DNA from 2 places in the Alteromonas sp. G4i35 genome. Region 1 is predicted to be linked to the other one. Evidence: predicted binding sites of a transcription regulator. Region 1 holds the regulator's gene; the other holds the start of a gene.
What was found. Region 1 encodes LexA, which represses DNA repair genes until DNA is damaged. Its sites were predicted from a motif close to TACTGTATNNNNATACAGTA; they were not measured.
Positions count from the first base shown of each region.

Region 2: the regulator LexA is predicted to act here: its motif matches at 1,466-1,485, upstream of ACFI6L_RS09440 (putative DNA modification/repair radical SAM protein).

Region 1 is NZ_JBHNZD010000009.1:124,116-129,249, reverse strand. Features, by position in the region: gene ctaD (cytochrome c oxidase subunit I) at 1-433, opposite strand, end outside; gene coxB (cytochrome c oxidase subunit II) at 443-1,606, opposite strand; gene lexA (transcriptional repressor LexA) at 2,189-2,815, opposite strand; gene ACFI6L_RS07460 (COG1470 family protein) at 2,928-5,134, opposite strand, start outside.
Region 2 is NZ_JBHNZD010000012.1:75,680-80,813, forward strand. Features, by position in the region: gene ACFI6L_RS09430 (5'-methylthioadenosine/S-adenosylhomocysteine nucleosidase) at 1-664, shown strand, start outside; gene ACFI6L_RS09435 (hypothetical protein) at 742-1,119, opposite strand; gene ACFI6L_RS09440 (putative DNA modification/repair radical SAM protein) at 1,584-2,825, shown strand; gene ACFI6L_RS09445 (TIGR03915 family putative DNA repair protein) at 2,842-3,648, shown strand; gene ACFI6L_RS09450 (BON domain-containing protein) at 3,768-4,367, opposite strand; gene ACFI6L_RS09455 (endonuclease/exonuclease/phosphatase family protein) at 4,768-5,134, shown strand, end outside.

The DNA.
Region 1 (5,134 bases):
AGCTCAATAGAATGAGAAAGGCACCTGGTAAAATCCAGAAGCTCCAGTTATTCATGCGCGGTAACGCCATGTCAGGGGCGCCGATCATCATGGGAATAAGCCAGTTTGCGAGCCCAGTAAAGGCTGGCATTACTGCACCAAATACCATGATAAGCCCGTGTACCGTAGTCATTTGGTTAAAGAAGTTTGGCTCTACAATTTGTAGACCGGGTTGGAATAGTTCAGCGCGGATCACCATGGCCATCGCACCACCAACTAAAAACATAATAAAGGCAAACCACAGGTAAAGTGTGCCTATGTCTTTGTGGTTAGTGGTAAACAACCAACGCGTTATCCCTTTAGGAATATGATCGTGGTGTTCATGGTCATCATGTAGGTGACCGTCATGAGGCGCAGAGGTATCTGGCGAAATAACTTCAGTTGCTTTGCTCATTGTCTGCTCCTAGTTTCCGTTTGCCACTGCGTTGACATCTTTGGCTTGAACCATATCGCCAGTTTTATTGCCCCAGGCATTTCGCTCGTAAGTGACTACGGCGGCAATTTCCTTAAGACTTAGCATTTTTCCAAACGCTTGCATGGCTGTTCCTGACTTTCCATGCAGCACGATGTCAATGTGACCTTGCTGATCTTCTAGTGCCATCTTGCTGCCTTTTAATGCCGGGAACACGCCAGGTAAACCTTCACCATTTGGCATATGGCAAGCAGCGCACGTTGCGTTGTATACTCGCTCGCCCTCTTTCATCAGTTCATCCATAGACATATTCATAGAAAGTAGACGCTGCTCTTCTTCTTTTGCTTTACGAACAATCTCTTCTTGTTCGCCCATCCACTTTTCAAACTCGGCGGGTTCTTTAGCAATTACCACAACCGGCATATAGCCGTGGTCTTTACCACAAAGCTCTGCGCACTGTCCGCGATAAATACCCGGCTCATTCACCTTGGCCCAAGACTCGTTAATAAAGCCGGGGTTGGCATCTTTTTTCACGGCAAAGTCAGGAACCCACCAAGAGTGGATAACGTCGTCAGAAGTAATAAGAAAACGTACTTTTTTACCTGTGGGAATAACCAGAGGGCGGTCAACTTCAAGCAGGTAGTTATCTGTTTTCTGGAATTTGTTCTCTATTTGCTCGCGCTGAGTGGCGAGTAAAGAATAAAACTCTACATCGCTATCCATGTACTTGTAATGCCATTTCCATTGAGAGCCTGTTACTAACACCGTCATGTCAGGCTCAGACGTGTCTTCCATAGCAATTAGAGTATTCGCTGCGGGTACCGCCATGAAGATAAGAATAAGGAAAGGAATAACGGTCCAAGCAATTTCAACCTTCACGTTTTCGTGAAAATTAGCTGGCTTGGCGCCACGGGACTTTCTATGTAGATACATTGAGGCGAACATCACGCCAAAAACTACAACCGCGATACCTACACAAATGAAGAACATCAACATATGGAGGTCGTATACCTGCCCACTGATGTCGGTAGCACCGCGTCTCAAATTAAGCGAAGAGGCTTCTTCGCTTGCTTCTTGCGCAAAAAGCAAAGGGGAAAAAAGCAAAATTGGTATACTAGAACACCATTTTACGAAAACGGTCGTTAGTTGTTTCACTCAGCACCTCCGTAATGGCGTGGTCAAAGACGCTGATTAATTTGCGCGATGCCCTACCAAATGGTTTGCGAACGATTGACCCATAACCTCAACTTGTAAAACAAATTTAGAGCCATTGTTATTATTTTGTTAATCTCTGTATAAGAATTGCGCAATAATGTCGTGCCGTCTAGTCTTTTCTATTAAAAATTTAACGAAGTGGTTAATTTTTAATCATTTACTAAAATGGTCGCGGGGGATTTCACGTGCAAAAAGAGAAAGCCATTGCTGTGAGATGCCCTTGGAATCAAACAGGCATTTTGAACACGGGGTTAAAGTAAATGCTCGACTAACTAGTTAAGAAATCAATAAGTAATCGATTACTCAATGTCGATTTCAAACAAAATTCAAAATAAAAAATGGAAAATACTTGAAGCATTCATAGAAAGAATAACGTGAGTAATGATAAAAATAAGCGCGCAGAAAACCAACAGGTTTGCTGGGCAGGATAAAACCTAAGTTGGCAGATTGAGGAAAAAAACAGGAACAAAAGACATAAAAAAAGCGGCTAACGCGCCGCTTTTATACAAACAAGCTAAAATACTACATCCAGTCAGCGTTTCTGATCACACCCACCGCAATGCCTTCTATCGCAAAATGTTCAGTCGCCAAATCAACTTTTATTGGTGCAAACTCATCATTCTCAGCATGAAGCAATACTTCACGCCCGCGTTTCTCTAGACGCTTTACGGTGACGTCTTCATCTACACGCGCCACAACCACCTGACCGTTGTGTACATCAGTGGTGCGATGAACAGCGAGAAGATCACCGTCTAAAATACCAATGTCTTTCATGCTCATACCGTTAACGCGTAGCAAAAAGTCGGCATGGGGTTGAAACAGTGCAGGATCGACTTTGTAGTGCGATTCAACATGCTCTTGCGCCAAGATCGGCTCACCGGCTGCAACACGCCCAATTAACGGTAGGCCTTCTTCTTCTTGTGCGTCGTTATCAAGAGGGATATTGAGCTTAATGCCACGAGACGTACCAGGCAAAATTTCAATCACGCCTTTACGCGCCAATGCTTTCAAATGTTCCTCTGCTGCATTAGCAGAACGAAAGCCAAGCTGACGGGCTATTTCCGCACGAGTAGGCGGCATTCCCGTTTCTAACATGGTTGTTTTAATAAGTTCTAAAACTTCGGTTTGTCGAGCTGTGAGTGGGCGCATAAAAGACCTGTCTGTTCATACAGTTCCTGTAAGTATATACACCTAAAACTAAATAACAAGCACTTGCCGCGTCTTTTGCGATCTGCAATAGCCTACGACAAGTGCTTTCCTCTTATTTTACGAGAAGAGCCATGTTCGGGTTACTAATTTGTAACTCCAGCTCCCCATCACTATTTTGACGTGTGCGCATGCCTTCAACATTATCGAGCCCAAGTCCAGGGCTTTGCCACACCACATTGCCTTTATTATCAACCTCAACCACGCGATATGCGATGCTGTCATAATAATTGTACGAATAGTCATTCTCGTTAGGCTGGTAGATAGCGAGAATCGACTGATTAGACGACGTCGTTGGAACAGCCGCTATATACTGAGGGTAGAATGACGGTGCTATAGCGTCTTTGAGTTCTAATGCATCGCTCGCCACGTCATAAACATTGATGGTGTTGTAGTTTCTATTTAAACACGCAAATTCAAGTTCGCTATCACTATCAAAATTTACCGTGAGCAATTGGTCACAATTGGTTTCCAATTCATTCAATCCAACAAATTCACCATCCTGCATTTTATAGAGCTTGAGCGAACTATAGCCCCCAACAGCAAAATAATGCACACCGTCTTTTTCAGAGGCAGCAAGCGCATTAATTGAAAAATCGTTAATGATTGAGTCGATAAGCACCTGATTCTCGATATCAAACGCTTTAAGTCGATTGTTCTCAATAATAACTGCATCGGCGTAACTGTCGTTATTTACGTCAATGGCTTCAATAAACGAAATTTCACTATTCTGATTATTGTTCAGTGTCCACTGAATAGCGTTATCTGTAAGTCTCACGACATTAAACGACGAACTATAATCCAGTGCCCCTATTAGTAACTCACCCACACCGTCATTGTTGTAGTCTGTAACGACCGGTTTGCTATAGTTATAGACATCTTCGCCAACCTCAGCACTTATCGCAAAGTTATCCTCTTTATCTACCGATAAAATCTGAATAGATGATTCGTAACTACTTGTATCGCTAACAAAGACGGCTCTTTCATCATTATCGCCATAAGGTGCCCAACCCGCGGCATGATATCTACTCGCGCGCGGCGCACCTTTTATATCTGACAAGGCATATTCACCGTTGGCATCTTGTTGCGCTACTAAAATTTGATTATCACCAGTCCAAATAATGTCGTCCACATTGTCATTGTCTAAATCGTCAATGAGAAGTGACATGCCACTGTAAGTGTTGTGGTTAAGAGCCCACTGCTCAGAGATTTGTCCCGCTTCTAATGCAAAACCTCTAACTTGTCCCCACTGACACTCGGAGACAACCACTATTCCTTCTGTAGCTGGGCTTTCTTTACTATAGGCGATATCACAAATGTCTCCATGTTCCGCCGTTGCCAAACTGCTTTTCGATACTGCTGAGTAGATTGAGATATCATTCCAACTATCGGCACCGATGATTTCATCTACACCATCGTTATTCATATCACCCAGCACAACAAATGCGTCGCTGAACCCGCTACCGTATAGCCATTGGTTGGCACCGCTTTCGATATCAAATACATAACCATTGTTCGTTACCATTTCTATCGATGCGTCATCATCTACGTTACCAAAAGCAAGGTTATTGACGCCGTCAATATCGTACTGTTGCAACTGCTCACCTGTGCGAACATCTACAATGGCAATAGAAGTCGCATTGTAATATTCGCTCCCATATAAATAAGCAACTTCATCAACTCCGTCACCATTGATGTCGTAAAATAAGCCAGAAATAATACTATCTTCAATAATAAACACCGCTTCTGCGTTACTTTCGCGGTCTTTTATTACAGACAATCCCTGTTGAGTAAGAAGGTAGATTTCATCATTATTGTCACCATCAACATCTTGGGTATGCACGCTTCTAATTTCGCCTTTAGTTGGCAGTTTATACGGATACACATAGGTATTTTTAAGCGTATTGCCTTCTAGCGAAAATCCGCCCACGTTGCGAGCATTTACCGTGATAAGTTCACTTACACCATTGGTCGAAGCAATAGCAAAGCCGTGATTATAAATTGGTGTCATCACAGTAGTACGAGCATAAGCCGGGGCCTTGTCCGCATAAGAAGTGATTTCGAGCGTTTGTTGGGATTCAGTTCCGTCTAAGCTAGCGAAACTAAACATATAAGTTTGAGCGTTGAAAAGTTGATTCGCAGGTACATTCCAGGTCATCAGACCTTCCGCATTTAACGAAGCACCGGGAGGCGCTGAAATAAGCTCTCCCGCGACGTCATCGTCAACTCTGTCTGGGTCACTCATCGATACGGTAAACTCTA
Region 2 (5,134 bases), on a different contig from region 1:
AGGGACACTAAACGGGTACCCCATTGTGGTAGCTAAAACCGGTAAGGGTTTAGAAAATACTGCGGCCGCCACCGCTATTGGCATAGAGAGATACCACCCTCGCCTTATCATCAATCAGGGAACATCAGGTGGCCACGATCCTTCCTTAAAAGTTGGTGATATTGTTCTTGGCGAACGCAGTATTAATGCATCCAATTTTAAAACGCCCAAGCTGGCTCAAGGAGAAGGTTCTCAACCGTTTAATTGGCTGCCGATGGATCTTATGGCGTCAGAAGGCAGCGCGGGAGAAGGGAGTAGCGCTAAGGACGCAGAAAAGTTGCGTTTTTATTTAGGAGACAAACAGCTCATCAACCTAGCTCTATCGCTATCCAAGCAGTACAAACGCGGGAACGTCGTTAAAGGAACGATTGGCAGCGGTAACTTTTGGAATAACGAGTTAGATCGAATAGCATGGCTCCATAAGAATATGGGAACGAGTGTGGAAGAAATGGAAACCGCTTCTGCAGCGCAGATTGCACATGCCTACCACGTTCCCTTTTTAGGTATTCGCGTATTGTCGAACAATATTACCAACCATGGTGAATATGACCCAACCACGGCCAAAGATTGTCAGGCCTTTGTTGAAAAAGTGGTAAGAGCTTATATTTCTGCGCTGTCGGAATAAATTTGGAAAACACTCAAACGAAAAACGCGCCCTACATTGCAAGAATGTAAGGCGCGTTTTCATGTATAGCCTTTGTATTAGATTGCTTGAGCGGTATAAGTTTCCGCATCTTGACTAACATCATTCGCGTATTGAGTAAGATGATGATTTAGAATATTTTCGGCGCGCTCAACAAACTCATCACGCTTAAATTTCCAACCTCTTAAATCGGCTTGCTTAGCCTGTGCAATGTAGTGCTCTAGACGCGTTTTTCTCAATAGATGTGCCTTTTTCGACAAATCAAATTCTACCAATGAGAAGTTGCGCTGTACTTTTTGAATATCCATGTGAACGGGGCGCTGTTCGTCATCAGCTGATGCTTGGCTTACGGATAGCTTTCCTTGCCCAATTACACCGACTATAACAATGATTGCTGATACCACTAAGCCTGAATAAACCCACTTTAAAAAGTTCATGCCCCACTCCTTGAACGATTTTGCACTTGTATCGATAAGCTCGCTACAATCCACTTAATTAGAAGTATTTATCACCAATGTATTGAGTCATTCGACTATTTAAGTTTCTAGCTTTCACGTTGCAGCAGATGTTTTCTGCCTGACAATACAAACTTTCGTCTATTCAATACATCAAGTAATTCACTCATATCTACTTAACCATATGCACCTTCCGCACCATATAGTTAATCTTTATTTTTCAGTAATTTAGATCAACCCAAAACTTATACTAAAGTTGTATAAGGTACTTTCTACACACAGCAAGATAAAATTTTCCTTTCAAATTTAATAAACTCACTTCCCTCAATACTGTACACTTATACAGTATTGAGATATACCACAACAAGCAAAGTACTGGTATGGAATCTTGTTTTTTTTCAGACCGTCTACCACGTACATTTGCCTAGAGAAAGTGACCATTTGCGATGCATGACAAACTCATTCAAAAACTCGAAATTCTTTCAGATGCCGCTAAGTATGACGCTTCTTGCGCAAGTGGCTCCGCCGGTAAACGAAAAGCAGGTAAAACTGACAAAAAAGGAATAGGATCGCTCACAGGAGGGTCAGGGATATGTCACAGCTTTACCCCTGATGGTCGATGCGTATCATTACTTAAGATCCTAATGACCAACTATTGCATATACGATTGCCATTACTGCATCAATAGGGTGTCTAGCAACGTTCAACGAGCGCGTTTTACCGTTAAAGAAACGGTTGATTTAACGCTTAATTTTTATAAGCGTAACTACATTGAGGGATTATTTTTAAGTTCCGGTATTGTCGGCTCTCCCGACCTGACTATGGAGAGCATGGTACGCATCGCGAAGTCTCTTCGCATTGATCACGGATTTAAAGGGTACATTCATCTTAAGACCATTCCGAATGCATCTCCTGAACTACAGGCTGAAGCTGGCTTATATGCCGATAGGCTAAGTATAAACATCGAAATGCCGACACAAAATTCGTTGAACAAATACGCCCCGGAAAAAGACCTTGGTGAAATTCACGGTTCAATGAATACATTGAAAAACAAAATAAATGAACACAAAGTAGATAAAACCTTCTCGGGTAAACGCCCACCTCGCTTTGCTCCTGGCGGACAGTCCACTCAGATGATCATAGGAGCCGATGACTCAAATGATAAAGTTATCCTTGGCACGAGTGTCAAACTGTATGGTCAACAAAAATTGCGGCGCGTTTACTATTCTGCATTTTCGCCTATCCCAGATGCGTCTGAAGTCTTGCCTCTTAAACCGGCGCCACTTATCCGTGAACACCGACTTTATCAGGCCGATTGGCTCCTGCGCTTTTATGGATTTGGTTTAGATGAAATCGTACACAACGACATGCTAGATATGGAGCACGACCCCAAGCTTGCGTGGGCGCTACGCAATCGCCACATATTTCCCATCGATTTAAACAAAGCTGACAAGCTACTTTTATTGCGAGTTCCTGGACTGGGAGCACGCACAGTACAAAAAATTCTGGCTATTCGACGTTACACAAAGCTTAGCTGGTTCGATCTCACAAAAATGCGTTTGCCCTTACAAAAATTAAAACCGTTCATTACTGTTAGTGATTATTCCCCCGCTATCCATTTGCTCGATAGCAGTAACTTTGAACAGCAATTTAAACAACCAAAACAGTTTGAATTGTTCAGCGCTTAATCTAATTGGTACCACAATGAAAAAAGTAACAATTTCATCAGTGCCCGGATACGACGAATGGCGAAAAGCATCGAGAGAATGTCTAGCCCAACACATACCTCCCGAGAACGTTACATGGCAAACTTCGCAATCTAACCAAGACGACTTGTTTGCCGTGACCGATTCGGCCAACGCTATTGGTGAAAGCCAAACGAATTACAGAATTCCCAGATCAGTTTTAACGCTGTTGAAGTATGCGTTATGCCACCAAGCCCCCGATCGTTTCGCTTTATGTTACCGCGTTTTATGGCGAGTAGTTTTCGAAAACAGAAACCTTATTCACTTAAAAACTGACGAAGATGTGTTGCGTCTCACCATGCTGGCTAAAGCAGTAAAACGCGATGCATATAAGATAAGTGCTTTTTTGAGATTTCGAGAAGTCGTAGTTGACGGACAAGAGCATTTTATTGCGTGGTATGAACCAGAACACTTCAGCTTGGAAATGAAGCTCGATTTTTTTCAGACTCGTTTTAAAAATATGTGTTGGTCAATACTTACCCCTTATCGAGCTGCGCATTGGAATACTAAAACACTTGTTTTGGAAGATAATCCTGACCCTAGTATCATTCCAAATGATGACAGAATTGAAAAATACTGGCTTACGTATTATGCAAATATATTTAATCCTGCCCGCGTAAAAACAAAGGCAATGTTAAGTTCAATGCCCAAAAAATACTGGAAGAATATGCCTGAGACGTCGCTTATTAACGATATGATACGCCACTCGGATGCTAGAGCACGTAGGATGATACTAAATGGAAAAAAGGTGGAGAATGGTGAATAAGTTCTCCTGACAAATATTAGCAGCTGTGCTTCCTTTGTTTATTGCGATTTGGAAAGCTCTGTAAAACGTGACCAAAAAAAGGGGCCGAGGCCCCTTTTTTGTATAAAGCAACAATGATATTAGTTCATCGCAGTTTCAGTAACTACACGAAGGTTGCTTTCAACATCTTTTACGTCAGATGCATTCTTGGCAATTTCCACAGCTAGATCACGCTCAGCATCAGAATCAACGTCGCCAGTCAGTGTTACTACACCGTTTTCTACGTCAACATCGATGTCGAAACCTGAAATATCGGTATCCATAAGAAGACGGGTTTTGATTACTGTGGCGATTTTGGCGTCAGTTAACTCGCTTGTGCCTTCGTCAACAGTATCTTCCATGTCATCTGACATGTCGCCTTCCATATCTTTGTCAGAAACAACCGTTAGCTTGTTGTCTACAGACGTTACACCGTCAATATTCGCTACTAGCTCTTCCGCTAGCTTTCTATCAACAGAGTTCTCAACCTTACCAGTAAGAACGACATTACCGTTTTTAACGTCAGTGTTAATGTCGAATGAATCAAGGTTACCATTGAACAACAGCGTTGCCTCTGCTTTGCCATCAATCCATGCGTCTTTGGCACCTTTCTCCCATTTGTTGTCTGTGTCCATGTCACCTGCATATGCAGCTGTAGTCAAAGTTGTAGCAACAATCATAGAAATAAGTGAACGTTTCATAACATTTCTCCTTTGTCGAAACTCGTAGATAGTCATGCCAATTCCTTGCCAACAAAATAAGACATTGTTTTATATGATAAATATTAATATCCAGGGCTAGTTAAGTAAGTTTTGTTTTGCAAACTTTGCCTTTGTTTGAGAACTTTTTACTTAATTTTGTTAATGCCCAAAACTCGTCAACTTCACTTAAGAAAAGCACCTATCAATTGTACTAGGGGATAACTTTTTGTCGTTGGCCGCCGCTAAGTTACAGTGATACTTAGGTTAAACTTATTTCACAAAGCTGCCGTAGTTATAACGATTTGTGTCGCTTCACTAGCTATAGTCATCAATTTAGTTTTGCAGACAGAAGCAACAGGTGGAGTGTTTTTCGTTAATTAAACTCAAGGACCAACTAGACATGGATACTGCACTTACTGCTGTTTCAGTCTTATTTATAGCCGTAAGCTGGGCCCCTTTGCTTCCTTCTTCTCATTGGTTAGTAAGAGTGTGGGAATTTCCGCGACTACAAATAGCAGCTATCATTTCTTTGTTAATTGCTGGGCATATTTTTGAATCAACCTATTACGCACAGATAGATAGCCTAGCAGTAATTATTGTCGCTGGATTAACAGTCAGCCTTATTTATCAGGTTATCTGGATCATTCCTTATACCCCTCTGTATAAAAGAGAAGTTAGGCACGTCGAGGTTGAGAGTGCGAGCCAAAAGCTAAGTGTTTTATCAAGCAATGTGTATATGCCTAATGACGATTTTCGCAAGCTCATTG